DNA from 4 places in the Nonomuraea sp. NPDC050202 genome. Region 1 is predicted to be linked to each of the others. Evidence: riboswitches for the same ligand, from Rfam matches in the RefSeq annotation. Region 1 holds a riboswitch; each other region holds the start of a gene.
The links. A riboswitch is a leader RNA that binds a small molecule or an ion and turns the genes downstream of it on or off. The one in region 1 is predicted to bind thiamine pyrophosphate.
Positions count from the first base shown of each region.

Region 2: another riboswitch for thiamine pyrophosphate. It lies ahead of thiC (phosphomethylpyrimidine synthase ThiC); the one in region 1 lies ahead of AB0I79_RS19280 (cytosine permease).
Region 3: another riboswitch for thiamine pyrophosphate. It lies ahead of AB0I79_RS01970 (FAD-dependent oxidoreductase); the one in region 1 lies ahead of AB0I79_RS19280 (cytosine permease).
Region 4: another riboswitch for thiamine pyrophosphate. It lies ahead of thiD (bifunctional hydroxymethylpyrimidine kinase/phosphomethylpyrimidine kinase); the one in region 1 lies ahead of AB0I79_RS19280 (cytosine permease).

Region 1 is NZ_JBFALF010000006.1:81,883-89,402, forward strand. Features, by position in the region: gene AB0I79_RS19260 (DNA-formamidopyrimidine glycosylase family protein) at 1-424, shown strand, start outside; gene AB0I79_RS19265 (MFS transporter) at 417-1,829, opposite strand; gene AB0I79_RS19270 (helix-turn-helix domain-containing protein) at 1,950-2,339, shown strand; gene AB0I79_RS19275 (rhodanese-like domain-containing protein) at 2,336-2,659, shown strand; TPP riboswitch at 2,714-2,828, shown strand; gene AB0I79_RS19280 (cytosine permease) at 2,818-4,128, shown strand; gene AB0I79_RS19285 (methylated-DNA--[protein]-cysteine S-methyltransferase) at 4,132-4,707, opposite strand; gene AB0I79_RS19290 (PAS domain-containing sensor histidine kinase) at 4,802-6,670, shown strand; gene AB0I79_RS19295 (ATP-binding protein) at 6,813-7,244, shown strand; gene yidC (membrane protein insertase YidC) at 7,241-7,520, opposite strand, start outside.
Region 2 is NZ_JBFALF010000033.1:93,605-101,124, forward strand. Features, by position in the region: gene AB0I79_RS48670 (glycine betaine ABC transporter substrate-binding protein) at 1-832, shown strand, start outside; gene AB0I79_RS48675 (SDR family oxidoreductase) at 873-1,724, shown strand; gene thiC (phosphomethylpyrimidine synthase ThiC) at 1,986-3,530, opposite strand; TPP riboswitch at 3,523-3,635, opposite strand; gene AB0I79_RS48685 (hypothetical protein) at 3,726-4,076, shown strand; gene AB0I79_RS48690 (universal stress protein) at 4,073-4,903, shown strand; gene AB0I79_RS48695 (cellulose binding domain-containing protein) at 5,012-6,061, shown strand; gene AB0I79_RS48700 (YbaK/prolyl-tRNA synthetase associated domain-containing protein) at 6,048-6,668, opposite strand; gene AB0I79_RS48705 (winged helix-turn-helix domain-containing protein) at 6,658-6,960, opposite strand; gene AB0I79_RS48710 (AIM24 family protein) at 7,002-7,520, opposite strand, start outside.
Region 3 is NZ_JBFALF010000001.1:379,662-387,181, reverse strand. Features, by position in the region: gene AB0I79_RS02000 (GNAT family N-acetyltransferase) at 1-216, shown strand, start outside; gene metF (methylenetetrahydrofolate reductase [NAD(P)H]) at 364-1,284, opposite strand; gene AB0I79_RS01990 (polyprenyl synthetase family protein) at 1,377-2,444, shown strand; gene thiE (thiamine phosphate synthase) at 2,681-3,319, opposite strand; gene AB0I79_RS01980 (Rv2175c family DNA-binding protein) at 3,297-3,671, opposite strand; gene AB0I79_RS01975 (FAD-dependent oxidoreductase) at 3,702-4,865, opposite strand; TPP riboswitch at 4,924-5,040, shown strand; gene AB0I79_RS01970 (FAD-dependent oxidoreductase) at 5,030-6,487, shown strand; gene thiS (sulfur carrier protein ThiS) at 6,484-6,684, shown strand; gene AB0I79_RS01960 (thiazole synthase) at 6,725-7,432, shown strand.
Region 4 is NZ_JBFALF010000036.1:105,249-112,768, forward strand. Features, by position in the region: gene AB0I79_RS50665 (S8 family serine peptidase) at 1-801, shown strand, start outside; gene AB0I79_RS50670 (hypothetical protein) at 918-1,259, shown strand; gene AB0I79_RS50675 (carbon starvation CstA family protein) at 1,263-3,386, shown strand; gene AB0I79_RS50680 (TenA family protein) at 3,439-4,119, opposite strand; gene thiD (bifunctional hydroxymethylpyrimidine kinase/phosphomethylpyrimidine kinase) at 4,116-4,919, opposite strand; TPP riboswitch at 4,913-5,008, opposite strand; gene AB0I79_RS50690 (ATP-dependent DNA ligase) at 5,066-6,013, shown strand; gene AB0I79_RS50695 (M28 family metallopeptidase) at 6,130-7,520, shown strand, end outside.

The sequences.
Region 1 (7,520 bases):
CGTCGACGCGCTCAGGCGCATCGTCGGCGGCAACCGCACCCAGATCAAGGGCCTGCTGCGCGATCAGAAGGTGATCGCGGGCATCGGGAACGCCTACTCCGACGAGGTGCTGCACGCCGCCAAGATGTCCCCGTTCAAGATCGCGGCCACGCTGACCGACGCCCAGGTCGCCGATCTGCACGAGGCCATCGTCACCACGCTGCGCGACGCGGTCGAGCGCGCGCACGGGCTGGCGGCCAAGGACCTCAAGGCGGAGAAGAAGTCGGGCCTGCGCGTGCACAACCGCGCGGGGCAGTCCTGCGACGTGTGCGGCGACACGATCAGGGAGGTCTCGTTCGCCGACTCGTCGTTGCAGTACTGCCCCACCTGCCAGACAGGCGGCAAGCCACTGGCCGACCGCCGCCTGTCCAAGCTGCTCAAGTAGCGCTCAGCACCTGCTCCTCGGCGGGCTTGCGGGCTCGCGCGCGCAGGCCGGCGACGGCGATGACGGTGGCCAGCAGCGTGGCCGTGACGGGCACCACCAGGGCCGTGCGCATCGCCTCCAGTCCGGCCTCGGCGCCCGTCGCCGCGCCCAGGGCGGCCACGTTGACGGCGGTCACCATCGACAGGCCCAGGGCCGCGCCGAACTGGAACGAGGAGTTGATCAGGCCGCCGGCCAGGCCCTGCTCGTGCTCGGCGATGCCGTCCGTGGCCACGATCGTCAGCGGGCCGTAGACGAAGGCGAACATCAGGCCGATCAGCAGCATCGACGGCAGCATGGCCGCGTACGTCCAGTCCAGGCCCACCCCGAGGAACAGCGCGTACGCCAGCAGCCCCGACACCAGGCCGCCGAGCACGACCTTGGCGTTGCCGTACCGGTTGACCAGCCACGGCGTGAGCGTGGGGGCCAGCACCACGTCCGCGGCGGCCGCCAGCAGGGCCAGCCCCGTCTGGATGGTGGACCAGCCGCGCAGCTCCTGCAGGTAGAGCGTGATCAGGAACTGGAAGCCGAAGAACGAGGCCGTGAGCAGCGCGGCCATGACGTTCGCGCGGACCAGCGGGCCCGAGCGCAGGATCCCCAGGCGGACGAGCGGGCTGGCGGAGCGGCGCTCGACGGCGACGAAGAGCGCGAGCAGGGCCAGGCCCGCGGCGAAGGCCGCGGCCGTCAGGAGCGGGCCGTCGGAGGGGTGTTCCAGGCGGACGACGCCGTAGACGAGCAGGATCATCGCCCCGGTGATGCTGATCGAGCCCGCCACGTCGAAGCCGCCCGTAGCCGCCGGGCGCTCCCCCTGATCCTTGATCAGGGGGATGGCGGCGATCAGGATGACCAGCGCCAGCAGGACCGGGGCGAAGAACACCCAGCGCCAGCCGATCGCGGTCAGCAGCCCGCCGATCACCAGCCCGAGCGCGAAGCCGCCCGCGGCCGTGCCCGCGTAGATGAGCAGGGCCCTGTTGCGCTGCGGGCCCTCGGGGAAGTTCGTGGTGATCAGGGACAGGCCGGCGGGCGTCATGAACGCGGCGGCCACCCCGGTGACGAACCTGGCCACCAGCAGCACCCACCCCTCGTCCGCGAAGCCGCCCAGCCCGGAGAACAGCAGGAACACCACCAGCCAGAACAGGAACATCCGCCGCCGCCCCAGCAGGTCGGCCGCCCGGCCGCCGAGCAGCATGAAACCGCCGTAGCCGAGCACGTACGCGCTCACGACGCCGCTCAGCATGCCGGTGGACAGCCCGAGGTCGGCCCGGATGGACGGGAGGGCGACGTTCAGCATCGCCACGTCGATGCCCTCCAGGAAGATGGCTCCACACAGAACGATCAGTACGCCCCAGGTACGGGCGGTGACAGGCACAACAAGCCCCCGGTTATGAATAGGCAGTCGGTTATCTCTTGTAACCGCCCACATCATGCGACAGCATGAAATCTCGTGGAAGACGGCACTTTCAGATCACTCAGTTACTGCGAAGGCACCGTGGACGACGACTACGACGCGCGCCAGTGGGACGTGCGGGAGGACTGCGAGGTCCGCCAGATCCTCGACCGCATCGCCGACAAGTGGTCGCTGCTGGTGATCGCGCTGCTCGACTGCCAGAGCCTGCGCTTCACCCAGCTCCGCCGCGAGATCGACGGCATCAGCCAGCGCATGCTCAGCGTCACCCTGCGCCAGCTCGAACGCGACGGCCTGGTCACCCGGACGGTCCACCCGGTCGTGCCGCCTCGCGTGGACTACGCGCTGACGCCGCTCGGCCGGACGCTGCACCAGACCATCAAGTCCCTGGTCACCTGGACCGAGCAGCACCAGGAGGAGATCATCGCGGCGCGTGCCGCCTACGACGCGCGGCGCGAGATGATGGAGTCATGACCGTTCCTGAGATCGAGGCCACCGCCGTTCCCGCAGACGCTTACCTGCTCGACGTCCGCGAGCAGGACGAATGGCTGGCCGGGCACGCGCCCGAGGCCGTGCACATCCCCATGACCCAGATCCAGGGCCGGGTCGACGAGGTGCCCGCCGACCGCACCGTCTACGTCGTCTGCCGGGTGGGCGGGCGGTCCATGAACGTGGCGGCCTGGCTCAACCAGCTCGGGCGCGACGCGGTCAACGTGGGGGGCGGCATGCAGGCGTGGGAGTCCGCGAGCAAGCCGATGGTCAGCGAGACGGGGCAGCCGCCGTACGTGGCCTGAACCCACCCACTATGGCGGTTCAGCCGCCATTGAGGCATGATGAGGGCGCAAACTACAGATCGTCGCGGGAGCTCGGGGTGCCGGGCTGAGAGGGCAGCTACCTAGCCGCTGCCGACCGCCTGAACCTGTCCGGGTAATGCCGGCGTAGGGAGTGTGCGATGACGCATGTCGCCGACGAAGTTCCGCTGACACTCGAAGGCCGGCCGCCGAAGACGCTGGGCGTGCTCGACCAGGGCGCGCTCTGGGCGAACCTCGGCGTCAGCCTTCTCGGCTTCTCCGGGGCGATGTTCCTGGTCAACCCGCTGGGCAACGCCCCGCTCAGCCTCGCGGCGGCGCTCGTGGCGACCGTGGTCGGCAGCCTGATCGGCACGGCGATGGTGGGCCTGTCGGCCGTTCCCGGGACGCAGACGGGGCAGCCTGCGATGGTGCTGCTGCGCGGGCTGTTCGGAGCGAAGATCTCCTACGTGCCGACGGTGCTGAACATCGTGCAGATGCTCGGCTGGGGCGCGTTCGAGCTCTGGGTGATCGCCATGGGCGCCGGCGCGATCTTCCCCGCGGTGCCGTACGCGGTGTGGGTGATCCTGGCGGGGGTGCTGACCACCGCGCTGACGATCTGGCCGCTCGGGTCGATCCGGGTGCTGCGCCGGTACGTGACGATCGGCGTGATCATCGCGATGGTCTGGTTCACCTGGTTCTTCCTGCGGCAGGCGCCGGCGCAGGAGGGCGGCTCGTGGACCGCCTTCCCCGCCGCGGTCGACTACGTGATCGCGCTGTCGGTGTCGTGGGTGCCGATGGCGGCCGACTTCGCCCGGCACTCGCGCTCCACCGGCGCGGCCTTCACCGGGGTGGTCGGCGGTTACACGCTGGCGCAGGTGGCGTGCCTGGGGCTGGGCGTGTACGCGGTGGCCATCGCGGGCAACGCGGACGCCGTGTTCGGCACGTTCGTCGCGGTGCCGCTGGGGGCGCTGTTCTTCGCCATCCTGGTGCTGCGCGAGACCGACCAGTCCTTCGCCAACGTCTACTCGACGACGGTCTCGCTGCAGAACCTGATGCCGCGCGTGGACCGGCGCGCCTTCTCCGTCGCCATCGGGGTGCTCACCGTCGTGATCGCCCTGCTCGTGGACGTGACGTCGTACGGCGCGTTCCTGGGCGTGATCGGGGCGGTGTTCGTGCCGATGTTCGCGGTGCTGGCCGTGGACTACTTCCTGCTGGGCGGCGCCCGCCGCTGGAACACCGAGGAGAACGCGCCCTCCCGCTGGTCGATGCTGGTGCCGTGGGCGCTGGGCTTCGTGGCCTACTGGCTGACGACCTCGACACCGACCGTCGCGGCGTGGGACGGCTTCTGGGCGGGCGTGCGCGAGGCCATCGGCTTCACCCGGCAGGTGTGGATGAACGGCGCGCTGGGCGGCGCGCTGGTGGCCGCGCTGGTCACGCTGCTCATCGGCCTGCTGCTGCGCGGGCGCCGGTGAGGGCTACCTGCCCGCGTCGACGGTACGCCGCTCGACGTTGAGCAGGTGCTGCTTGGCGGCCGGACCGCCCGCGTAGTCGCCGAGCGCGCCGTCCTCGCGCACCACCCGGTGGCAGGGCACGATCACGCAGACGGGGTTGGAGGCCAGCGCGTTGCCGATCGCCCGCAGCGCGCGCGGCCGGCCGATGCTCTCGCCGATCCGCTCCAGCGTCGTGGTGGTGCCGTAGGGCACGGCCGTGGTCTTCTGCAGCACCGAGCGCGCGAACGGCGTGGCCAGCGCCAGGTCCACCGGCGTGGTGAACGTGCGCAGCCGCCCGGAGAAGTACGCGTCGAGCTCCCTGCGCACCGGGTCGAGCCGCCTGGCCTCAGGCCCGATGAAGCTGCCCACATGCCTGGTGACCAGCTCGTACACGTCGTTCTCCGCCTCGAAACTGCACGCCGCGATGCCCTTGCCCGTCACGGCCAGCACCAGCCTGCCCACGGCGCCGTCGTAGGTGCCGAAGGCGATGTCGGGCGGTGTCTCACCCCGATAGGTGCTGGAGGTCACCCGCAACAGGGCATCGAGATCGTTGCTCGACATGCCTCGCACCCTCCCACCGCCGGGAATCACCGTGACCGCAGCGTATCGGACGGATCTCCCGACGCACCCACCGCACCGCGTGCACTATGGAGTAGTGGGGGACGAATGGGCCGGTAGTGACGATGAGATCGCTCGCGCGGCGCTCGCCAGCTCGCCCAACGCCGTCGTGGCGCTCGACCGGGACCAGAGCGTGCTGGTGTGGAACGCCGCGGCGGAGCGGGTGTTCGGCTGGAGCGCGGACGAGGTGATCGGGCGCAGGGCGCCCATCGTGCCGGACGAGCTGACCACCGAGCACACCGCCGCGCTGGAGCGGGTACGCACCGGCGAGCCCGTGTCGCTGCGCACCAGGCGCCTGCACAGCAACGGCACCCTGCTCGACCTGCGGGTGGACATCAGCGCGTTGCGCCTGGGCAGCGCCGTGGGCGGCTACGTGTGCGTCTACCACCCGGCGCTCGCCGACCACGTGGCCAGGGAACGCGGGGCGCGCCGGGCCAGGCTCGTGCGCCGCCTCACCGACGTGGTCGGCGACATCAACTCCGAGCTGGAGCTGTCGGCCGTGCTGGACCGGATCTCGGCCAGCCTCACCGAGCTCACCGGCGCGGACGCGGGCGGGTTCGTGCTCATCGAGGGCGAACGGCTGCGCCTGGTCAGCACGTACCAGTTGCCGGCCTCGATCAGGGGGACCACCACCGAGCTGCGGACGAGCCTGGTGGACAAACTTTTACGCACGGGCAAGACCGTGCTGCTGGAGTCCCACGGGCTGGACGGCCTGGTGTGGGCCCGGCTGAGCGGGCTGCACACGATCGCGCTGGGGCTGGCGGCCGTGGGCGGGCGGCCGTACGGCGCGCTCTACGCGCTGTTCGCCAACAGCACGCCCGGGCATGTCGAGCTGGAGCTGCTGGAGCTGCTGGCCGGGCACGCGGGCATCGCGGTCGGCAACGCGGTGGCCTACCAGGAGGCGGTGCGGCAGCGGGCGCACGAGCGGGCGGTGTTCGACGCCAGCGCCGACGGCATCGCCGTGCTCGACCAGGCCGGCCGGGTCGTGCGCTGGAACCCGGCCGCGGCGGAGCTGACCGCGCTGCCCGGCGAGTCCGTCATCGGCGGGCCGCCGCCGTTCCCGGTGCCGGGGGCCGGGGAGAAGGGCACCTTCCAGCTCGACAACGGGCGGTGGCTGGACGTGGTCAGCGCGCAGATCGAGGAGACCGGCGAGTTCGTGGTGGACTTCCGCGACGTGACCGCGGCCAAGGAGCTGGAGGAGGCCAAGGACCTGTTCCTGGCCACGACCAGCCACGAGCTGCGCACGCCGATCACGATCGTGCGGGGGTTCGCCAGCACGCTCGACTCGCGCTGGGACAAGATGAACGATCCCGAGCGCCGCTCGGCCGTGCACACCATCGCCGAGCGGGCCAGGTCGCTGGGCGAGCTGATGGATCATCTGCTGCTGGGCGCCAGGGCGGGGGCCGACGAGCTGAAGGTGCGGATCGAGGAGTTCGACCTGGCCGAGCGGATCGACGGGGCCACCCTGGGGCTGCCCGCGCTGTCGGACAAGCACCGGGTGGAGGTGGACCTGGCCGAGGGGCTGCCGTACGTGCTGGGCGACGCCCTGGCCACCGACATCATCCTCGGCCAGCTCCTGGAGAACGCGTTCAAGTACTCGCCCAGGGGCGGGCTGATCAGCGTCGGGGCCTGGCCCGAGGAGGACAACGTGGTCGTGGTGGTCGACGATGAGGGGATCGGTATCGCCCCGCCTGACCGGGAGCGGATCTTTGAGCGCTTCGTCCAGGTGGACAGCGGCGACCGGAGACGGTTTGGTGGAGTAGGGCTCGGTCTCTACATCGTCCGCAGCCTCGCCAGGGCACAGGGGGGAGATGTCAGCGCGCATCCAAGGCCGGAAGGAGGCACCAGAATGCGCCTCGTACTCAGGTGTGCTGTCCCTATCCGATCCGACACACCGATGCGGTAACGAGGTGGTCACGGTTGAGCTGATCTATCGTCCAATGTGTACAAGCTGTGATCGAGATGCGGTTTCTGGGATCGAGTAACGGGGCATTTCGGTCGTACCGGGGAGTGTTCCCGCGGGGGGCACAGGTAACGGGGAGGTGGGTGTGTCAAGCGTGGTGCTGCTGCCGTACGCGCCGTCCAGCGTTGCCGTCGCCCGCCAGCGTCTGAGCACTGACCTGCAGGACTGTGGGGTCTTTGCCGCCGCGATCGACGATGCAGTGCTGGTGGTGAGCGAGTTGCTGAGCAACGCGCTGCGGCACGCGCATCCGCTGCCGTCGGGCATGGTCAGGGTGGCCTGGCTACGCAGCGACGATCACATCGAAGTGGCGGTGAGCGACGGGGGAGCGGCCACAGAGCCGCGGGCGGGCCGCCCGACCCTGTCCTCGCTCGGGGGCCGGGGGTTGGGCATCGTGGAGTACGTGGCGGAGAGCTGGGGGGTCAGGCACGACGGTGACACGACGACCGTCTGGGCCATCCTGCCCGCTCCGAGCCAGTCGATGAACGGGCAGGTGGCGGCCCTGAGAGAGGTCAGCTAGGCGGGCTGGAGCGCCCTGTTGAGCGCTGCTCGCTCGGTGACCGCCCACACCGTCGAGACGAGCAGGTAGAGCCCCGCGGCCAGCGGCAGGAAGAGCGCCGCCAGCACCGAGCCGTACGGCAGCAGTCGCATGATCTTCTTCATCAGCTCCGGCTGCTCCTCCGCGATCTTCATTTGCCTGGCGGAAAGCCAGGCCGCCGCTGCGACCAGTGCGATGACCAAGACAAAGACCAAAACTGGCCCGCTGACCAGACCGTAATTAGCCACCACCCCGGCG
Region 2 (7,520 bases), on a different contig from region 1:
GCGGATCCGGGTGACGTCGAAGGAGTTCACGGAGCAGCTCGTGCTCGGCAAGATCGCGGTGCTCGCCCTCACCGCCGCCGGCGCGGACGTGGCCGACCAGACGAACGTGCAGGGCAGCGTGAACGCGCGCGCCTCGCTGACCAGGGGCGACGCCGACCTGATGTGGGAGTACACCGGCACCGGCTGGATCACCTACCTCGGCCAGGCGAAGCCGATCCCGGATCGCACACGGCAGTACGAGGCCGTACGCGACCTGGACCTGCGCGAGAACGGCATCGTCTGGCTGCCACCGGCCCCGCTGAACAACAGCTACACGATCGGCGTCACCCGAGCCACGGCCGAGAGGTACGGGCTGAGGAAGATCTCGGACATGACGAAGGTCCCCGTGGCGCGGCGCACGTTCTGCGTCGACCACGAGACCTTCGGCCGCGACGACGGCTTCCTCGGCATGCTCAGGGGCTACGGCCTGACCTACGGCAAGGAGGTCCCGAGGGGGAACGTGCGCAGGCTGTCGGTCGGCGTCCTGTACAACTCGGTCGCCGGCGGCCAGTGCACGCTCGGCATGGTCACCACGACCGACGGCCGGATCAAGGCCCTCGACCTGGTCCTGCTGGAGGACGACAGGCACTTCTTCCCGCTGTACAACGCGGCGGTGACCCTGCGCCGCCCGGTCGCCGACGCGCATCCGGAGATCGCCCGGATCTTCGCGCCGATCAGCGCGAGGCTGACCGACGACGTGATGCGCGCCCTCAACGCCCAGGTGGACGTGGACGGCGACGTGCCCGTGCTGGTGGCCCGCGACTGGCTCAGGTCACAGGGATTCGTGAAATAGCTGGCGTTAGGCATACCCGATCAAGGGCAGGCCGCTGGACATGTCGCAAACACCACCACCCCAGAAACAGCCCTATCCGGGCCACACCGGCGAGATGGCGCCGGAGCCGCGCGACGAGATGCGCGACTACGTGGGCCGTGACCTGCTCAGCGGCAAGAAGGCACTGATCACCGGCGGCGACTCGGGCATCGGCAGGGCGGTCGCGGTGGCGTTCGCCAAGGAGGGCGCGGACGTCGCGATCGCGTACCTGAGCGAGCACGAGGACGCCGCGCACACCCGCAAGCTGGTCGAGGAGGCCGGGCGGCGCTGCGTGCTGCTGCCCGGCGACCTGGGCGACCGCGCCCACTGCGCCTCGGTGGTGGAGCAGGCGGTGTCCGAGCTGGGCGGCCTGGACGTGCTGGTGAACAACGTGGCCTACCAGGAGCCCGTGAGCGGCCTGGAGGAGCTGGACGACGAGCAGTGGGAGCACACGTTCGCGGTCAACATCCACAGCTACTACCGCGTCACGAAGGCCGCGCTCCCGCATCTGCGCGAGGGCGCGGCCATCGTGAACACCTCGTCGATCAACGGCCTGCGCGGCAACAAGTCGCTGATCGACTACGCCGCCACCAAGGGCGCCATCAACGCCTTCACCTACTCCATGGCGCAGAACCTGGTCGAGCGCGGCATCCGGGTGAACGCCGTCGCGCCGGGACCGGTGTGGACGCCGCTGATCCCGGCGACCATGCCGGAGGAGAAGGTGGAGAAGTTCGGCAAGCAGGTGCCGATGGGGCGGGCCGCCGATCCGGACGAGATCGCCCCTTCGTACGTCTTCTTCGCCTCCAACCGGCTGTCGTCGTACTACACGGGCGAGGTGCTGGCCCCGATCGGCGGCGAGACGCTGCCGGGTTAGGCCCGGCCCGCGTCCTTGACGGACACGATCGAGGCGGTCTGGAACGTCTTGTGCCCCTTGCCGTCGCCGCCGACGGCCGCCCGGTTGCGAAGACCGGCCATACGAGCAGCGAAGGACACGAGAGATCCTCTCTTCCGGTGGTCGCGGGAATCCCCGGCGCTCGCCATGCCGCGCCGGGCTCACCTGTCACGTTGCCACCGGAAGAGCCGGACACCACGTCATCTCTGTCCAGACCTGCGGTTTCGGACATGGGACAAAGGGTCACTCCACGTAGATGTTGCCGCCGAGCCGGCGGAACTCGGCCGCCTTCTCCGCGTACCCCGCCTGCCTGATCTCGTGGCTGATCCGCATCGAGCAGAACTTGGGCCCGCACATCGAGCAGAAGTGCGCGGTCTTGGCGGGCGCGGCCGGCAGCGTCTCGTCGTGGAACGAGCGCGCCGTCTCGGGGTCCAGCGACAGGTCGAACTGGTCCTCCCAGCGGAACTCGAACCGCGCGTCCGACAGCGCGTCGTCCCACGCCTGGGCCTGCGGGTGGCCCTTAGCCAGGTCCGCGGCGTGCGCGGCGATCTTGTACGTGATCACGCCGGTCTTGACGTCGTCCTTGTCCGGCAGGCCGAGATGCTCCTTGGGGGTGACGTAGCAGAGCATGGCCGTGCCGTACCAGCCGATCATGGCGGCCCCGATGCCCGAGGTGATGTGGTCGTAGCCGGGCGCGATGTCCGTCACGAGCGGGCCGAGCGTGTAGAACGGGGCGTCGTCGCAGAGCTCGCGCTGCAGGTCGACGTTCTCCTTGATCTTGTGCATGGGCACGTGGCCCGGCCCCTCGATCATCACCTGGACGTCGTGCTCGCGGGCGATCCCCGACAGCTCGCCCAGCGTGCGCAGCTCGGCGAACTGGGCCTCGTCGTTGGCGTCCGCGATCGAGCCGGGACGCAGGCCGTCACCCAGCGAGTACGACACGTCGTAGCGGGCCAGGATCTCGCACATCTCGGCGAAGTTCTCGTACAGGAAGCTCTCGCGGTGGTGCGCCAGGCACCAGGCGGCCATGATGGAGCCGCCGCGCGAGACGATGCCGGTCTTGCGCCCGGCGGTCAGCGGCACGTGCGCCAGCCGCACCCCCGCGTGCACGGTCACGTAGTCGACGCCCTGCTCGCACTGCTCGATCAGCGTGTCGCGGTAGACCTCCCACGACAGCAGCTCCGGCCGGCCCTTGACCTTCTCCAGCGCCTGGTAGATGGGCACGGTGCCGACCGGGACGGGCGAGTTGCGCAGGATCCACTCGCGGGTCTCGTGGATGTCGGCGCCGGTGGACAGGTCCATGATCGTGTCGGCGCCCCAGCGCGTGGCCCAGGTCATCTTCTCGACCTCCTCCTCGATGGAGGAGGTGACGGCGGAGTTGCCGATGTTGGCGTTGATCTTCACCAGGAAGTTGCGGCCGATGATCATCGGCTCGGACTCGGGATGGTTGACGTTCGCGGGGATGATGGCCCGGCCCGCGGCGACCTCCTCGCGTACGAACTCGGGGGTGACGCCCTCGCGCACGGCCACGAACTCCATCTCCCTGGTCACCAGCCCGCGCCGGGCGCACCCGACCTGCGTGACCGGCTGCCCCGCCTCCTCGCGCTCGCGGATCCACCGCTCGCGCAGGCGCGGCAGTCCGCGCCGCAGGTCCGGCTCGTAGGTGGGGTCGGTGTACGGGCCCGAGGTGTCGTACAGGGTCACCGACGAGCCGTTCGACAGGTGCACCTGGCGCATCGGCACCCGCAGCTCACCGGTGTAGACCTTGGAAAAGCGCGCGTTCGTCATCGCGCAAACTCCCTTCGCCGGCATTATCCGGAGCAGGTTCTGGCGGTCGGCGGCTGTCAGCCGTCCTCTCAGCCCGGTCCCCACCGGGCTCCCGCGTTGGACGGCGGTGATCGTACCCACGCCCCACCACGCCCGAAACCTCGCCGCGGAGGTTTGGCGATCGCCGTGAGCGGTACGGTCCCCATCAGGGGAAACATGAAGAGATTCGCCGCTGTCGCAGGACTACTCGTCGTGATGGCCGCGTCCGGCGCCACCGCAGCCGCCGGGGACGGCATGGATCAGCACGAAGTCAGCCAGGAACAGTACGACACTCTGATCGCCCAGTGCCGCTACTCCGACACGGGAAAGGCGAAGTGCCGTGCCGCGGTCGAGCGCATGTACCGCGTCGGCAGAGCCGACCCGGCGCTCGACTGCCGGACGTACTCCGGCGTGACCGTCTGCGGCACGCTCAAGCTCAGCAAGTCCGAGCGCAGGTGCGCCCGCGACTCCGAGGCACAGGGGCTGCCGTTCCGCCGTGCCGAGGTGGAGTGTTACGCACTGTCATGATCATCGTAGGTGTGGACGGCTCCCGTACCGGGCTGGAGGCCGCCGGCTGGGCCGCCGCCGAGGCCGAGCTGCGGCAGGAGCCGCTGACCGTGGCGCACGCCGTGCCGAAGTGGGTGTGCGAGGGCGCCGTCCACTACGCCGAGGTGGCGCAGTGGATGCGCGACGGCGCCGAGACCGTGCTCACCGCCGCCTGCGACCGCGCGCGACGCGTGTGGCCGCAGGTGCGCATGGAGCGCGTGTTGCTGCCGGGCGACCCCCGCTCGGCGCTGGTCAAGGCGTCCCAGGAGGCCAAGCTGCTGGTGGTGGGCAGCCGGGGGATCGGCGGGGTGCGGGGGCTGCTGATCGGATCGGTCGCGTACGGGGTGGCGGCGCACGCCCGTACGGACGTCGTCCTGATCCACGAGCCGCCCGCGTACCGGCGCGGTGAGATCGTGGCCGGGGCAGACGGCTCACCCGGTGCCACGCGGGCGCTGGAGTTCGCCTTCGCCGAGGCCGAGCTGCGCGGCACGCGGCTGCGGGCCGTACGGGCCTGGGCCTGGCCCCATCCGGGCGGCTTCGAGCCGGCCTCCCGCGAGAGCGAGCAGGACACGCTGCGTGCGCTGAAGGAATCGCTGGCCGGGCACCGGGAGCGGCATCCGGGCGTGCACGTGATCGCGGAGGTCGTGCACGGGCATCCGGTGGAGGTGCTCAAGGAGGCCTCCATGCGCGCCGACCTGCTGGTGGTCGGGTCGCGGGGGCACGGGCAGCTCGCGGGGATGCTCATCGGCTCGATCAGCCAGGCCCTGCTGCACCACGCGCCGTGCCCGCTCGCGGTGGTACGCCGCTGAAAGTTACATCCGTACTCCCAGGTCAGCACCGCGCCATGATCGTCGCGCTTCCCGGCGCCGAGCCGCCGCTCCTACGATCTGCGCAGGCTTACGACGGGAGAGCACACGATGCGCAGCAAGACCGGCTCCGTGCTGGCCGCGCTGGCGGCCCTGGCCGCGGCGGTGTTATTCGCCACCGCGACGGCCACGGCCAGCGCCGCCCCCATCAGGATCATGCCCCTGGGCGACTCGATCACCGGATCCCCCGGCTGCTGGCGGGCCCTGCTCTGGAACCGCCTCCAGAGCGCCGGCCACACGAACATCGACTTCGTCGGCACCCTCCCGCCGCAGGGTTGCGGGGTGGCCCACGACGGCGACAACGAGGGACACGGCGGCTACCTCGCGACCAACGTGGCCGGCCAGAACCTGCTGCCCGGCTGGCTCTCCGCCACGCGGCCCGACATCGTGCTGATGCACTTCGGCACCAACGACGTGTGGAGCAACATCGCGCCGGCGACGATCCTCGGCTCCTTCACCACGCTGGTGAACCAGATGCGTTCCAGCAACCCGAACATGAAGATCCTCGTCGCCAAGATCATCCCGATGAACCCGTCCTCCTGCGCCGAATGCGCCCAGCGCACCGTGAACTTCAACAACGCCATCCCCGCCTGGGCCGCCGCGACCACCACCCCGCAGTCGCCGATCGTCGTGGTGGACCAGTGGACCGGCTTCAGCACGAGCACCGACACCTACGACGGGGTGCACCCGAACGCCTCGGGTGACCAGAAGATGTCCGACAAGTGGTACCCGGCGCTGGTGGACGCCCTGGCCGGCGGCGGCACCGCCACGCCCACCGTCACCACCACCACGCCTCCGCCCCCGGGTGGATGCGCGGCCACGTACAAGACCACCGGGCAGTGGCAGGGCGGCTTCCAGGGCGAGGTCACCGTCACCAACACCGGAACCACGTCCAGGTCCGCGTGGACCGTGGCGTGGACGTACGCGGGCGGTCAGCAGATCACCCAGCTCTGGGGCGGCACGCTGAGCGCGAGCGGGTCCTCGGTGACCGTGCGCAACGCCTCGTGGAACGGCCTGCTCGCGCCCGGGGCATCGACCACGTTCGGGTTCCTGGGCTCCTGGAACGGCACGAACACCGCCCCCACGCCTAGCTGCTCGTGACGGCGGCCTCGTTGCTCGTAACGGGGGGCTTGTCGCCCGTGGCGGCGGCCCCGTCGCCCGTCATGGGGGCTTCGTCGCCCGTCATGGGGGCTTCGTCGCTCGTCACGGGGGCTTCGTCGCTCGTCACGGGCGCCAGGCGGGGCGCTGCCAGCCGTACGTAGTCGTCGGTGGCCAGCGCCACGGAGCGGTCGAGCCTGGCGGCGTTGAAGTACAGCTCGGGCTGGTCCAGCAGGGAAGGATCGGCGACCAGCTCGAGCCGGGGATCGTAGCTGAACGGCAGCACGGTCCCGCTCACGCTGCCCGCCAGTTCCTCGGCCTTCTCCGTGCCAGCGAAGGCCACGTACGTGCCGCCGAGCAGCGCCTTGACGGCCTGCAGATCGAGCCGGGCGTCGCCGGGCACGACGGCCAGCACGTACCGGGTCTGCTTCTTGCCGATCTTCACCATCACGATCAGGCACTTGGCGGCCTGCGAGACGTCGTGCCCGCGCAGCGCGCTGACCAGCTCGGTCCGCCCCTCGGGCGCGTGGTCGATCAGCCGGTAACGCGCTCCCGCGGCGTCCATGTCGGCGATCAGGCGCTCGTAGGCGGCGTACGGCTCACCAGTCACTGCTCAACAACTCCTTCGCCGCGGCGATCCGGCCTTCGTCACGCTGGTAGAACACCCACTGCTTGATCTTCCGGCCACGGATCAGGCCCGCCTTGGCGAGCACCTTGAGATGCTCGCCGCAGGTCGGCTGGCTCACACCCAGCTTCTCGGCGATGAACAGCGAGCACACGCCGTCACGGACGAGGTCGCCGTCGCGCTGCGGCCGGAAGTGCCGCTCGGGCTCGCGCAACCACTCCAGGATCAGCAGCCTCTTGTCATTGGCCAGCGCCTTGACCAGGTCGACGTCCAGCACGCCACCATTATGGCAATTAGCTAATTACCTGTCCAGGGCCTCTATCGGGAGGCCTGCACCACAGGCACCCCTTCACTGGCCTGCACCAGCACGAACCCCTGCCCCCTGAACGCGAGCTGCATGGCCTCCCCGCTCCCCCGGCCGATCAACGCCCCCACCTTCATCGTCCGGTTGACCCCGACCTGCAGCCCAGCGCTCCAGCACACCGCGGACTGCCCGTCCGCGAACGTCGGCATACGCGCCACGTCCAGCAGCACCGGCGTGCCATGCGTGGTCACGGCCACCCACCCCGTGCCCGTCACCGTGGTGTTGAACAGCCCGCCGGCAGCCACCCCGGCCCCCTGGACCCGCTGGATGTCCCAGGAGAGCTGCGGCTGGAAGGCCAGCAGGTTGCGCCCGTTGACCGTGATCCCCTCGTTCTCCAGGTAGAACAGGTGGATGTCGTCGGCGTTGTCGGCCAGGTAGAGCAGGCCCTCACCGCGTACCCGCATCAGCGAGGCGCCCTCGCCCGTCATCGCCTTCTTGAACATCTTCCCGAGCCCGCCGGAGCCCTCGTAGTC
Region 3 (7,520 bases), on a different contig from region 1:
CCCGACTACCAGGGCAAGGGCATCGGCCGCGCCATGATCACGACGCTGTGCGCCGGCCGCCGCGAGCGCTCGGCCGTGCTGTCCACCCACGACCAGCCCACGGCCGCCCGCCACCTCTACGCCAGCATGGGCTTCAGCGACCTGCTGACGAGGTTCCTCTTCCCCGGCGGCTCGGAGGAGTACGCGATCGCGGGCCGCCCGCTCCCCTTGACCTGAGCTGGTAAAGCTGTGACCTGTGGGTTTGCCGTGCCATGACACCGGGCACGATCAATGACAGAAAGTAGCCGACCCTTTACCCGCTGTCCGTCCTTCCCCTGCCCGTCACCCGCCCGGTCCCCCTGCGGGCGGGTGGCGGGCATCCGCTCACGCGGAGGCGGGCAGCGGCTCCAGCCGCTGGAACACCTCGCGGGACGCGCTCGACCGGTTGAACGTGATGAAGTGGATCCCCGGCGCGCCCTCGTCGAGCAGCCGCTGGCACAGCTCGGCCCCGTGCTCGATGCCCAGCCGCCGCACCGCGGCCGGATCGTCCTTGACGGCCTCGAACCTGGTCGCCACGTCGGGCGGGAACGGCGCCCCGGAAAGCTGCTCCGACCTGGCGATCGTGCTCATCTGCGTGACCGGCATGATGCACGGGATGATCGGCGTGTCACAGCCCTGGGCCACCACCCGGTCGCGCAGCCGCAGGTAGTCGTCGGCCTGGAAGAACATCTGGGTGATCGCGTAGTCGGCCCCCGCCCGGCACTTGCGGACGAAGTAATCGGTGTCGGACTCGATGGACGGCGAGCGCGGGTGCTTGTACGGGAAGGCGGCCACGCCGACGCAGAAGTCGCCCGCCTGCCGGATCAGCCGCACCAGCTCCTCGGCGTAGAGCACGCCGTCGGGGTGCTGCACCCACTCGCCCATGGGGTCGCCGGGCGGGTCGCCGCGGACGGCCAGGATGTTGCGCACCCCGGCGTCGGCGAAGCGCCCCACGAGGTGACGCAGCTCGCGGATCGAGTGGTTGACCGCGGTGAAGTGCGCCACAGGGGTGAGCGTGGTGTCGTGGGCGATCCGCTCGACGATGTCGACCGTGCGGTCGCGGGTGGAGCCGCCGGCGCCGTACGTCACCGACACGAAGGTCGGCCGCAACGACTCCAGCTCCCTGATCGCCCGCCACAGCTGCCGCTCGCCCTCGTCGGTCTTCGGGGGGAAGAACTCGAACGAGAACGACCGGCCACCGGAGGCGAGCATCTCGCGGACGGTGGGAACACGATCGGGCCGGATGGAGGGTCGACCAAGCGCCATGAGGCAAGGTTACAGTCACATCCTCGAACCGGCGGGTGACAGGAGCTACCTGGAGATCCGGACCTGTCCCCGGGGCCACTAGTCTCAGGGGCATGACCACTGACGCCGCCGGCATGGAGACCCTGCGCGCCCAGGTGGAGCGTGCCCTCGCCGAGTTCGTCGAGCGGAAGCTGCCCTCCGCCGACGACTCCGAGTTCGCTCCGCTGCGCACGGCAGCCGACGAGCTGCTGTCCGGCGGCAAGCGGCTGCGCCCGGCGTTCTGCTACTGGGGCTGGCGCGGCGCCGGCGGCACCGACGTGCCCGGCATCTTCACCGCCGCGGCCTCGCTGGAGCTGCTCCAGGCCAGCGCCCTCGTGCACGACGACGTGATGGACAAGAGCGACCTGCGCCGCGGCATGCCGTCCGCGCACCGCCGCTTCCAGGCGATGCACGAGAAGTCCGGCTGGTACGGCTCGGCCGAGCAGTTCGGCGAGGGCGCGGCGATCCTGCTCGGCAACCTGCTGCTGATCTGGTCGGGCGAGATGTGGCGGGCCAGCGGGCTGCCGCGCGAGTCCCTGGAGGCGGCCCAGCCCGTCCACGACCACATGCGCAGCGAGCTGATGTGCGGGCAGTACCTCGACCTGCTGGAGCAGGCCAACGGCGAGAACACGTTCGAGTCGGCGCTGCGGGTGGCGCTGTTCAAGAGCGGCAAGTACTCCGTGGAGCAGCCGCTCAGGCTCGGCCTCACGCTCGCCGGCCGCGAGCTCGCGCCGTGGATGGACGAGCTGTGCACCGGGTACGGGCGGCGGGTCGGGATCGCCTTCCAGCTCCGTGACGACATTCTCGGGGTGTTCGGCGACCCGGCGCAGACGGGCAAGCCCGCGGGGGACGATCTGCGGGAGGGCAAGCGCACGATGCTCGTGGCCCGCACGCTGGCCGCCGCCTCGCCCTCGGACGCCGAGACCGTGCGGCAGCTGCTCGGGGATCCCGAGCTGGACGAGGCCGGGGTCGCCACGCTGCGGGAGATCATCGACGGCACGGGGGCGCTGCAGGAGTGCGAGGACCTGATCGGCGACTACCTCGGCCAGGCGCTGGCGGCCCTCGATACGGCCCCGGTCACCCCGGAGTCCCGGGCGGCGCTCACCGAGCTCGCCATCGCCGCCACCTCCCGCAAGACCTGACCCGCCACGCGCCCGCCGCTGCCCGCGAGCACCGCATGTCACGCTGACGCAGCTCGCGGGCCATACAGGTCACGCGGGCCTCACGTCACGCATGCCTCACCTGTCACGCTGGCCTCGCCAGTCACGAAGGCTTCACCGGTCACCTGCGCACCGCGAGTCTCGCGGGCACCGCGACTCATGAGGTGCGGGGCCGCGCAGGTTGGAGGCGCCCGCGGCGAGAGCGGGCGCCCCGGTGCTCAGCCGGCCGACAGCCGCTTGGCGAACTCCGCCGCCGCCGCCCCAGGGTCGTCGGCATCGGTGATCGCCCGTACCACCACCACGCGCCGCACCCCGTACGACATCACCTCGTCCAGGTTGCCGAGGTCGATGCCGCCGATCCCGAACCACGGCCGCGAGGTCTCCAGCGCCGCCGCGTGCCGCAGCAGTGACGGGCCGGGAGCCGGGCGGCCCGGCTTGGTCGGGGTGGGCCAGACGGGACCGCAGCAGAAGTAGTCGACGCCCTCCTCCACAGCCGCGGCGGAAGCCTCGGCGGCGGAGTGGGTGGACCTTCCGATGACGATGTCGTCGCCGAGTATCTCTCGCGCGACCGTCACAGGAAGGTCGTCCTGCCCCAGATGGAGCACGTCGGGCCGGGCGGCGTAGGCGATGTCCGCCCGGTCGTTGACGGCCAGCAGCTTGCCGTGCCGGTCGCAGGCGTCGCGGAAGACTTCGAGGAGCGCGAGTTCTTCGCCGGCCTCCAGGCCCTTCTCCCGCAGCTGGATGATGTCCACGCCCCCGGCCAGCACCGAATCGAGGAACTCTGCCAGATCGCCGCGGTCGCGGCGGCCGTCTGTGCAGAGATAGAGGCGGGCCTCAGAAAGCGAGGGCTTGGGCACGCCGCTTGACCTCTGTGTGACGGCCGGCCTTGATCGCCTCGATGGGCGACCCTGGCAGGGACTCGTCTGGGGTGAAGAGCCAGCGCAGCGACTCGACATCGTCGTAGCCGGCGTCCTGCAACACGGTCAGTGTGCCGGGCAGGCCCTTCATCACGTCCTTTCCATCGAGGAACACCGCGGGCACCTGCGGCCCGCCGCTGCCCCGGCGCACGCCGAGGAGCTTGTGGTCCCGGAGGAGTTGCTTGGCCCGCCCGATCGGGAGATCCAGGCGCGAGGCCACTTCGGGGAGCGTGAGCCACTCGTCAACGAGCTGGTCGGTCTCCCGGTCGATCTGTGCAACAGAAAGCGTCACGAAACCACAACTACCACATGCCGTGCTTGCTCAAACAACACAATCCCGTAGGGGTACTTGTGGATCTACCAGGCGTTCCGCGTCGAGGCGCGCGCCCGCGTCGATGAGCCGGCGCCCCTGTACGAGGTCGCGGGGCCGGTCCACGGCCAGCACAGCGGCCAGAGTGCCGTCGCCGGCGAGCCACACGGCCGACCACTTGCCCTCGGGTTCGCCGCGATAGACGAGCCGGTCACCCGCGGGATGGTGGCCGGCGTACTGGAGCATGTGACCGAACTGCTCCGACCAGAAGTACGGCACCGGGTCGTACACCGCCTCCTCCCCCAGGAGCGTCGCGGCGGCGACCTCGGGGGCGTTGAGCGCGGTGTCCCAGTGCTCCACCCGCAGCCTGGTCCCCCAGCGGCGCGACCACCAGGCGGCGCAGTCGCCGACCGCGACGACGCCGGGCAGCGACGTGCGCAGGTGCTCGTCGGTGACGACGCCGTTGTGCAGGTCGATGTCGGCGTCGGCGAGCCATTCGACGGCCGGGCGCACGCCGATGCCGGTGACCACCACGTGGGCCTCGACGAACTCGCCGCCCACCAGCCGCACGCCGCCCTCGTCCACGGAGTCGACCATGGTGCGCAGCCGCAGGTCGATGCCGTCGTACCAGGGCAGCGTGCGCCCCCCGAGCTCGGCGCCGACGGCGGTCGAGAGCGGAGCGGGGGCGGACTCGACGACCGTCACCGCGCAACCGGCGCGGCGGGCCGCGGTGGCGACCTCGGCGCCGATCCAGCCGGCGCCGATGATCGCGACCCGGGCGCCAGGGACGAGCATGGCGCGCAGCTCGTGGGCGTCGTCGATGGTGCGCAGGACGTGCTGGGGGCCGTCGCCGGGCAGCCGGATCGGGTCGGCACCGGTGGCGATGACCAGGCCGTCGTAGGCGACCTCGCCCTCGGTGGTCTCCACGACGCCCGCGCGCAGCGACTTGGCGCCGACGCCCGGCCAGAATTCGACGCCGAGCCCGTCGAGGTCGGTGTCGACGAAGCTGCTGTCGGCCTCGCCCTTCAGCACCGCCTTGGACAGCGGCGGGCGGTCGTAGGGCCGATGCCGCTCCTGCCCGATCAGCGTGATCCGGCCGGTGAAGCCGCGCCCGCGCAGGGCCTCCACCGTACGCACTCCGGCCAGGCCCGCTCCCACCACCACGACATGGTTCACGGTGATGACCATAACGGGGGGCGTGCTCGGACGTCGCACCGAGGCCGTAGGCTGTTCGGGTAAGACGCGCGGGAGTCCGGCCGTAACCGGGCTGAGAGGAAGGCTTTGCCGGGCCTTCGACCGCAAGACACCTGATCCGGATCATGCCGGCGAAGGGAGCGCAAGTGGATGTGATCGTGGGTGGCGGGGTCGTCGGGCTCTCCGTGGCCTGGCGGATGGCACGCGCGGGGCGGCCCGTCACCGTGGTCGACCCGGCCCCCGGCAGGGGGGCCTCGTACGCGGCGGCGGGGATGCTGGCCCCGGTCAGCGAGGTGACCTACACCGAGGCGCCACTGCTGCGGCTGGGGGTGGCCTCGCTGCGCCGCTGGCCCGCCTTCGCCGCCGAGCTGGCCGCCGACGCCGGCCTGGCCGGGGACACCGGGCCGGGACCAGGCGCCCGACCGGGACCAGGCGCAGTGCCGGGATCGGGCGCGATGCCGGGACGAGACTCAGCGGCGGGACCAGGCTCAGCGCCGGGATCGGGTGCCGGCACGAGATCCGGCGGCGGGCCGGGATCGGGCGACGGGCTGCGGTTCCCCGAGGTGCGCGGGCTGGACCTGCGGGCGGACGGGACGCTGGACGTGGCGTTCGGGGCCGACGACATGGCGGCACTGGACGAGCTGGCCGCGTACATGGAGAAGCTGGGGCTGCCGGTCGAGCGGCTCACCGGGCGCGAGTGCCGCCGCCTGGAGCCCATGCTGGCCCCCTCCGTCCGCGGCGGCCTGCTGGCGCCCGGCGACGCGTGGGTGGACCCGCGCCGCGTGACGGCGGCCCTGCTGGCCGCGCTGGAACGGCTGGACGTCCCTCTGGTGCGGGCCCGGGCGACCGAGCTCCTGTACGAGGGCGGCCGGGTCGTGGGGGTCCGCCTCGCTCCCCCGGGCTCCGAGGACGGCCCGGGCCGCCAAGACCTCCCGGCCCACCCGTACACCACCGGCCCGAACACGACCGGCCCGGACATGACCGACCCGGACGCCACCCGGCGGGGCCCAACCCGCCGCGACGCCACCGGCCGGGAGACCACCTGGCGGGCAACCACCGGGCGGGACGCCACCCATCGGGACGCCTGTCCCCCCGAGGTGCGGGGCGAGCGGGTCGTGCTGGCGGCGGGGGCGTGGAGTGCCGAGCTGGCCGAGGTGCCGGTGCGGCCGGTCAAGGGGCAGATCATGCGGCTGCGCTCGCCGCAGCCGCTGCTCAGCCGGTGCGTACGCGGCACCGTGCACGGCTCGTCCGTCTACCTGGTCCCCCGGGGCGACGGCGAGCTCGTGGTCGGGGCCACGCAGGAGGAGATGGGGTTCGACACCAGGGTGACGGCCGGCGGGCTCTACGAGCTGCTGCGGGACGCCAGGGAGCTGGTGCCGGGCGTCACCGAGCTGGAGGTCGCCGACGTGGTGGCGGGGCTGCGTCCGGGGACGCCGGACAACCTGCCGCTGATCGGCCCGGGCGGGACGCCGGGGCTGGCGTACGCGACCGGGCACCACCGGGGCGGCGTGCTGCTCGCCCCGCTCACGACCGCGATCCTGCTGGGCGAGGAGAGCGAACTGGCGGCGCTGTGCGCGCCGGGGAGATTTCGGGAAATTTCATGATTGTTGTCATCAACGGCTCCACCCACGAGGTGGCCGACGGCACGACTGTGGCGCAGGCCGTACATACGCTGACCTCGGCCACCACCGGAGTGGCCGTGGCCGTGAACGACGAGGTGGTCACGCGCGGCGCCTGGGAGACGACGGCGCTGCGCGACCGTGACCGCGTGGAGGTTCTGACGGCGGTGCAAGGTGGATGATCTGATCATAGCCGGGGAGAAGTTCTCCTCCCGGCTCATCATGGGGACAGGCGGCGCGCCCTCGCTGGAGGTGCTCGACCAGGCGCTGGTGGCGTCCGGCACCGAGCTGACCACGGTGGCGATGCGCAGGCTCGATCCCGGCGCCCGCGGCTCCGTGCTGGACGTGCTGCGCGAGCGCGACATCAAGGTGCTGCCCAACACGGCGGGCTGCTTCACCGCGGGCGAGGCCGTGCTGACGGCCCGGCTGGCCAGGGACGCCCTGGGCACCAACTGGGTCAAGCTCGAGGTGATCGCCGACGAGCGCACGCTGCTGCCCGACCCGATCGAGACGTTCGACGCGGCCGAGCGGCTGGTGGCCGACGGGTTCGTGGTGCTGCCGTACATCGGCGACGACCCGGCGCTGGCGCGGCGGCTGGAGCAGGCCGGCTGCGCGGCCGTGATGCCCCTGGGCGCGCCGATCGGCTCGGGCCTGGGCATCCGCAACCCGCACAACATCGAGCTCATCGTGGAGGCCGCCTCCGTGCCGGTGATCCTCGACGCCGGCATCGGCACGGCCAGCGACGCCGCGCTGGCGATGGAGCTGGGCTGCGACGCCGTGCTGCTGGCCACGGCCGTCACCAGGGCGCAGCGGCCCGACCTCATGGCGTCGGCGATGAAGGCGGCCGTGGTGGCCGGTCGGCTGGCGCGGCAGGCGGGCCGCATCCCGCGCCGCCGCTACGCCGAGGCGTCGTCCCCGATGACGCCGTAAGGCCCCGAGGCATCGCACGCGCGACGCTGTGAGGCCCGAGGCATCGCACCTGCGACGCTGTTAAGCCCGAGGCGTCGCACCCCGCGGC
Region 4 (7,520 bases), on a different contig from region 1:
GCCCGCGTGATCGAGCTGACCCCCGACGGCACGAAGCTCTTCGTCAGCGGCCAGAGCCAGGGCGAGGAGGGCACAGGCCTTTCCGACTGGGGCACGGTCGCCTACGACGCCGCCACCGGCCGGCAGCTCTGGACGGCCCGGCACAACGGCCCGGCGAACGGCATCGACGTGCCCTCGGGCATGGCCGCCGACGCCGGCGCGGTCTACCTCACCGGCAGCATCGACACGCAGGACACCCAGAGCGACGTGATGACGGTCGCGTACGACACCGCCACAGGCAAGGAGCTGTGGGCCGACCGCTACGACGGGCCGGGACGCCAGAGCGACACCCCGCACGACCTGACGCTCGCCCAGGGCAGGCTGTACGTCACCGGCAACACCACCGGCGAGGGCACCGGCTCCGACTTCACCACCCTCGCCTACGACGCGGCCACCGGGCAGCGGTCCTGGGTGCAGCGCTTCGACAGGCAGGCCAAGAACGAGGACTACGCCTGGGCCGTCAGGGTGACGCCGGACGGCGGCAAGGTCGTCATCGCCGGCCAGAGCGCCGACGACCAGGCGAAGGGCACGGACTACGTGACCGTCGCGTACGAGGCCGGGAGCGGCGAGCAGCTCTGGGTGGGCCGCTACGACGGCGCGGTCGGCGCTTCGGACAACGCCCACGGCCTGGCCGTGGACGCGACCGGCGCCGAAGGGGTCCGGATCTTCGTGACGGGTTCCAGCGCGACCGGCGGCACCCCGCCGTTCGCGCTGGAGGTGGACTTCGCCACGGTGGCGTACTTCGAGCCGTGGAAGCAGTGACCTTCTGACGCAGGAGCGCCTCCCGGGAAAACGGGGGGCGCTCCTGCCGTTTCGGAAGTGACCACGGCGGGTAAGCCCGTGTTGATTCTGAGCTGCCTGATCTTCAGGAGCCCCAGATGTCCCGTATCACGCTCACCTCCGCAGCCCGTGAAGCGCTCCGCGACGGAGAAGTGATCTTCTTCGACTGGCATGTGACCGGCCTCTGCTGCGCGGACGCGGGGGAATTCTCGGTCAGGGCGTTGAGCCGGGCCAAGCTGCCCCGCCGGGCCCGCCCGCTGGGGCCGACCGACCTGGTGTTCGCCCATCCGACCGCCTGGCTGCATCTCGCCGACCTCCCCGTCACGATCGACTGCCGCCCGCTGTGGCGCTGGCGGCGCTTCGTCTCCGATCTGCCGCCGGACGCCGGTCTGCGCTGCTGTCTGGGCCGCCCCCTCTATGGCCCTCACTACGGGAGGTAATCGGTGAAGGTGCGTTCCATCATCATCTGGACGGCGGTGGCCATCGTCGGCGCCGTGGGGTGGGCCGTGCTCGCCCTGTCCAGAGGCGAGAACGTCAACGCGGTGTGGCTGCTGTGCGCCGCGCTCGGTTCGTACGCCATCGCCTACCGGTTCTACGCCCGCTTCATCGTGCGCAAGGTGCTGCGCGCCGACGACCGCAGGGCCACCCCCGCCGAGCGGCTCGACAACGGCATCGACTACCAGCCGACCGACCGCCGGATCCTGTTCGGTCACCACTTCGCCGCCATCGCCGGCGCGGGGCCGCTGGTGGGGCCCGTGCTGGCGGCCCAGATGGGTTACCTGCCCGGCACCATCTGGATCATCGCGGGGGTGATCTTCGCCGGGGCCGTGCAGGACATGGTGATCCTGTTCTTCTCCATGCGCCGCAACGGCAGGAGCCTCGGGCAGATGGCCCGCGAGGAGATCGGGCCGATCGGCGGGGCCGCGGCGCTCATCGCGGTCTTCGCCATCATGATCATCCTGTTGGCCGTGCTGGCGCTGGTCGTGGTGAACGCGCTGGCGCAGTCGCCGTGGGGCGTCTTCTCGATCGCGATGACGATCCCGATCGCCCTGTTCATGGGGTTCTACCTGCGGGTGATCAGGCCGGGCAAGGTCGTCGAGACCACGGTCATCGGGGTCGCGCTGCTGATCCTGTCGATCGTGGCCGGCGGCTGGGTGCAGGGGTCGAGCTGGGCGCCGTTCTTCACGCTGAGCCCGTCGGCGCTGGCGCTGTGGTTGATCGCGTACGGGTTCGTCGCGGCGGTGCTGCCCGTGTGGATGCTGCTCGCGCCGCGCGACTACCTGTCGACGTTCATGAAGATCGGCACGATCGTGCTGATCGCCATCGGCATCGCCGTCACCGCGCCCCCGCTGCAGACCACGGCCTTCACCGACTTCGCCTTCAGCGGGCAGGGCCCGGTGTTCGCCGGGTCGCTGTTCCCGTTCGTGTTCATCATCATCGCCTGCGGGGCGCTGTCGGGCTTCCACTCGCTGATCTCGTCCGGCACGACGCCGAAGATGATCCAGAAGGAGACCCAGGTCCGGATGATCGGCTACGGCTCCATGCTCATGGAGTCGTTCGTGGCCATCATGGCGATCACGGCGGCCTGCGTGCTGACCCCCGGCCTCTACTTCGCGATGAACTCCCCGGCGGGCGTCGTGGGGGCCACGGTGCAGACCGCCGCCGAGGCGGTCACGAACATGGGCTTCGTCATCACGCCGGAAGAGCTGCAGGCCGCCGCCGCGGCCGTGCAGGAGGAGACGCTGATCGCCAGGACGGGCGGCGCGCCCACGCTGGCCGTGGGCATCTCGCAGATCTTCTCCGGCTTCCTCGGCGGGGCGGGTCTCCAGGCGTTCTGGTACCACTTCGCGATCATGTTCGAGGCACTGTTCATCCTCACCACCGTGGACGCCGGCACGCGCGTGGGGCGGTTCATGCTCCAGGACACGCTGGGCAACCTGTGGAAGCCGATCTCGCGGGTGAGCTGGTGGCCGGGGCTGGTCGTGACCAGCGCCGTGGTCGTGGCCGCCTGGGGATACTTCCTCTACCAGGGCGTCAACGACCCGCTCGGCGGCATCAACCAGCTCTTCCCGCTGTTCGGCATCGCCAACCAGCTCCTGGCCGCCGTGGCGCTGACCGTGGCCACGACCCTGCTGATCAAGAGCGGGCGGCTCAAATGGGCCTGGGTGACGGGCGTGCCGCTGGCCTGGGACGTGGCGGTCACGCTGACCGCCAGCTACCAGAAGGTGTTCTCGCCCGACCCGACGCTCGGCTTCTTCGCCCAGCGCGACCGCTACCAGACGGCGCTCGACCAGGGGCAGCTCCTCGCGCCGGCCAAGACGACCGGCGCGATGCGGCAGATCGTGGTCAACTCCACCGTGGACGGCATCCTGGCGGCGCTGTTCGCGATCCTGATCATCGTGGTGATCCTCGACGCCGCCCGCGTGTGGATCAAGGCGATCCGGTTGCGGGAGCCGCTGCCCAGCACGGAGGCGCCGTTCGAGGAGTCGAAGATCTACGCCCCCGCCGGGCTCATCGCCACCCGCGAGGAGAAGGAGATGATCGCCAGGGCCTCCTCAAGCGGCTAGCCACCGTTCCGCGGGCCGCCTCAAGCGGTCAGCCACCGCTCTGCGGGCCGCCCTAAGCGGTCAGCCACCGCTCCGTGGGCCAGCTCTCGCGCCGCCACGCGCTGTCCCAGAACATCCACTCGTACGCCGCCGCCCGGCAGTACGCCTGCGCCATCGCCTCGCGGGTGTCCGGGCCGGCGGCGGCCGCGAGCCGGTCGGCGATGGCCTTGGCCTGCTCGACGGAGGCCGCGAAGCCCGGGTCGGCGTAGGTGGAGATCCACTTGCCGTACGGGTGGCCGGCGGTGTCGCCGACGCGCTCCAGCAGCGCCGTGCCGACGTCCTGGTAGATCCAGAAGCACGGCAGCACCGCCGCCGCGATCACCGGGTAGGGCGCGGTCAGGGCCGTGGCCTGCAGGTACGACGAGTACGCCAGGCACGTAGGCGAGGTGGGGCCCTTGGCGTCGAGCTCTTCGATGTACCCGGCGTGCAACATGCGCTCGGCCGCCAGCGCCGTGTGCGCGCTCTGCGCCCAGAACGCCGCGTCGTCCGCGGCGCTGGCCCGGACGGAGGCCGTGGCCAGCGCCTTGGAGAACGCCTCCAGATAGCGGGCGTCCTGCACCATGTAGAACCCGGACCGCTCGCGGTCGAGGGTGCCGTCGCCGAGGGCGGTGATGAAGGGGTGCTCGTGGACGGCGCGCATCAGCTCGGCCGTGCGCTGCCAGACGTCGTCGCAGAACATGTCCTGTGCGCTCACCAGATGGCGTGGAAGTGGTGGACAGGGCCGTGACCGTGGCCGACGTGCAGGCTGTCGGCCGCGCGCAGCGCCTCGGTGAGGTACGCCTTGGCCGCCCGCACCGCGCCCGCCCAGTCGTCGTGGCGCGGGCGCAGCGCCGCGATGGCCGAGGACAGCGTGCAGCCCGTGCCGTGCGTGTTCCTGGTGTCCACGCGGGGCGCGGCCAGCTCGATCGTGCCCTCCGGCGTCGCCAGCACGTCCACGCACGTGTCGCCGTCGAGGTGGCCGCCCTTGAGCAGCACCTGGCGCGCGCCCAGCGCCCGCAGCCGCTGCGCCTGGTCGTGCATCTCCGCCAGGCTCGCGGCCGGCTTCTCGCCGAGCAGGTCGGCCGCCTCCGGCAGGTTGGGGGTGATCAGGTGCACGCGGGGCAGCAGCGTCTCGCGCAGCGCGGCCACCGCGTCGGCGGGCAGCAGCCGGTCGCCGCTCTTGGCCACCATGACGGGGTCGAGCACGACGTACGCGGGCCGGTAGGTGTCGAGCGCCGCCGCCACCGCCTTGATCAGCGGCGCGTTGCCCAGCATGCCGATCTTCACGGCGTCGGCCGGCACGTCGGTCAGCAGCGTGTCGAGCTGCTGGGCCACGAACTCGGCCGGCACCTCGTGGATGCCGGTCACGCCGGTGGTGGTCTGCGCGACCAGCGCGGTGACGACGGTCATGCCGTACGCGCCGAGCGCGGAGAAGGTCTTCAGGTCCGCCTGGATCCCGGCGCCGCCGCTGGGATCGGTGCCCGCGATGGACAGGACTTTGGGAACAGCGCTCACGGCTGTGACGTCCCTTCGCTAGTACGAGCTAGATCAGGTTCGACGGGTGTGATCTCAGCCCGGCCCTCCGGGCACCCCGCGTCAACGGCCTACTCTAACAGGCGTCGTTGTTGACCACACGTTCGAGGATCGGCATCGTAGGGCGGGTGGCCGCTGATGAGACGCGTGACGGGGTCGATCTGACCAACCTGGACCAGCCGCTGTTCGACGGCGCCGACGCCACCAAGCGCGACCTGGTCGACTACCTCGACGCCGTCCGCGACCGCATCATCCCCGTGCTGCGCGACCGCCCGCTCTCGGTCGTCCGCGTGCGCCCGGGGCAGGCGCCGTTCATGCAGAAGAACCTGCCCAAGTACGCCCCCGACTGGGTGCGGTCGGTGTCCATGTGGGCGGAGGCGTCGCGCAGGCAGGTGACGTACGCGTTGTGCGACGACAGGAAGACGCTGCTGTGGTTCGCCAACCAGCGGGCGGTGGAGTACCACCCGGCGCTGTTCGCCGGCGAGCACGCCACCCACCTGGTGCTCGACCTCGACCCGCCCGAGCACGACGACTCCTTCTCGCTGGCGGTGCGCGGTGCGCTGCTGGTCCGGCAGGCCCTGGAGGACATGGGGCTGGCGGGCGCGGTGAAGACGAGCGGCGCCAAGGGGGTGCACGTGTTCGTGCCCGTGGTGGCGGGCACGGCGATGGACGACCTCGCGGCGGCCACCCGGGCGCTGGCGGCGCGGGCCGAGCGGCTGGACCCGACGCTGGCGACCACGGCGTTCATCCGGGAGGACCGCGAGGGCAAGGTGTTCCTCGACTCCACCCGGGCGGGCGGGGCCACGGTGGTGGCCGCCTACAGCCCGCGCATCCGGCCCGGCGTGCCCGTCTCCTTCCCGCTGGCCTGGTCGGAGCTGGAGCGGGTGTCGCCGCGGGACTTCACCGTGCGCACCGCGCCGGGGCTGCTGAAGGACGCCGACCCGTGGGCCGAGCACATGCCCGGGCCGCAGCGGTTGCCCGCCGACCTGATCGAGGAGGGACACACGATCCCGATCGCCCGCGTGCAGGCGATGCACGAGGGCAAGCGGCGCGCCCGCGCCCGGCGCGAGGAGTGATGTCGCATATTTGCGACAATAGTGGGTCTTCACGCTGATTCTTCGCCGGGTTACGTTCGGGCAGCGGCGCCTCGGGGGGAAAGGCCGCGTTCCTGGTAACCCATGGGGGGACCTGCATGCGAAGAATCATCACCGTCCTGATCGCCGTCCTCGCCTTACCCCTGGCCACGGCCGTGCCCGCGCAGGCGGGCGGCCTCGACGACGCCTTCGCCAAGGTGCTCGTCAAGAAGGTCAAGGGCACCAACGTCAAGAAGCATCTCGACGCGTTCCAGGCCATCGCCGACGCCAACGGCGGCAACCGCGCCGCCGGCACTCCCGGCTACGACGCCTCCGTGGCGTACGTCGAGGGCAAGCTGCGCAGGGCCGGCTACAAGGTCACGCGCCAGCCGATCAACTACGTCGAGAGCTGGAGCGAGAACAGCCCGCCCGTGCTCGACCTCACCGCGCCGACCGCGAAGTCGTACGTGCCCAACGACGACTTCTTCACCTTCCAGCCCTCCCCGGCCGGTGACGTGACCGCCCAGGTCCAGGGCGTGGACCTGACCCTGCCGCCGGCCCCGGCGCCCAGCTCCACCAGCGGCTGCGAGGCCTCCGACTTCGCCGGGTTCGTCCCCGGCCGGATCGCGCTCATCCAGCGCGGCACCTGCCCCTTCGTCAACAAGGTGATGAACGCGGCCCGGGCCGGAGCGTCCGGGATCATCGTCTTCAACGAGGGCCAGCCGGGGCGCACGGACGCCTACGCGCTGGACATCGGCGAGTGGCGGGCCGGGATCCCCATGGTGTTCGCCGACTTCGCCGTGGGCAACGAGCTGGCGGCCACGCCCGGCGCCACCGTCCGGCTCAAGGTCGACGCCAACCTCGTGCTCGGCACCAACGACAACGTGATCGCCGAGAGCCGCTTCGGCGACCCGCGCAACGTCGTCATGGTCGGCGCGCACCTCGACAGCGTGCCGGAGGGGCCGGGCATCAACGACAACGGCTCGGGCAGCGCGGCCATCCTCGAGATCGCTGAGGAGATGGCCCTCGTCCCGACCAAGAACAAGGTGCGCTTCGCGTTCTGGGCGGCCGAGGAGATCGGCCTGCTCGGGTCCGACCAGTACGTCGCGGCCCTGTCGGAGGCGCAGCGCGACCGGATCAGGGTGTACCTGAACTTCGACATGATCGCCTCGCCGAACTACGCGTACAAGCTGTACGACGGCGACGACTCGGACGGCGCCGGCTCGCCCGCCGGACCGCCCGGCTCGGCCGAGATCGAGGAGCAGTTCGAGGCGTTCTTCGGCTCCCGGTCGCTGCCGACCGTGGGCACCGACTTCGACGGCCGCTCCGACTACGGGCCGTTCATCGCCGTCGGCATCCCGTCCGGTGGCATCTTCACCGGTGCGGAGGGCATCAAGACGCCGGAGGAGGCGGCGCTGTTCGGCGGCACGGCCGGCGTGGCGTACGACGTCTGCTACCACCAGGCGTGCGACACGATCGCCAACGTCAACGACACGGCGCTCGACGTGGA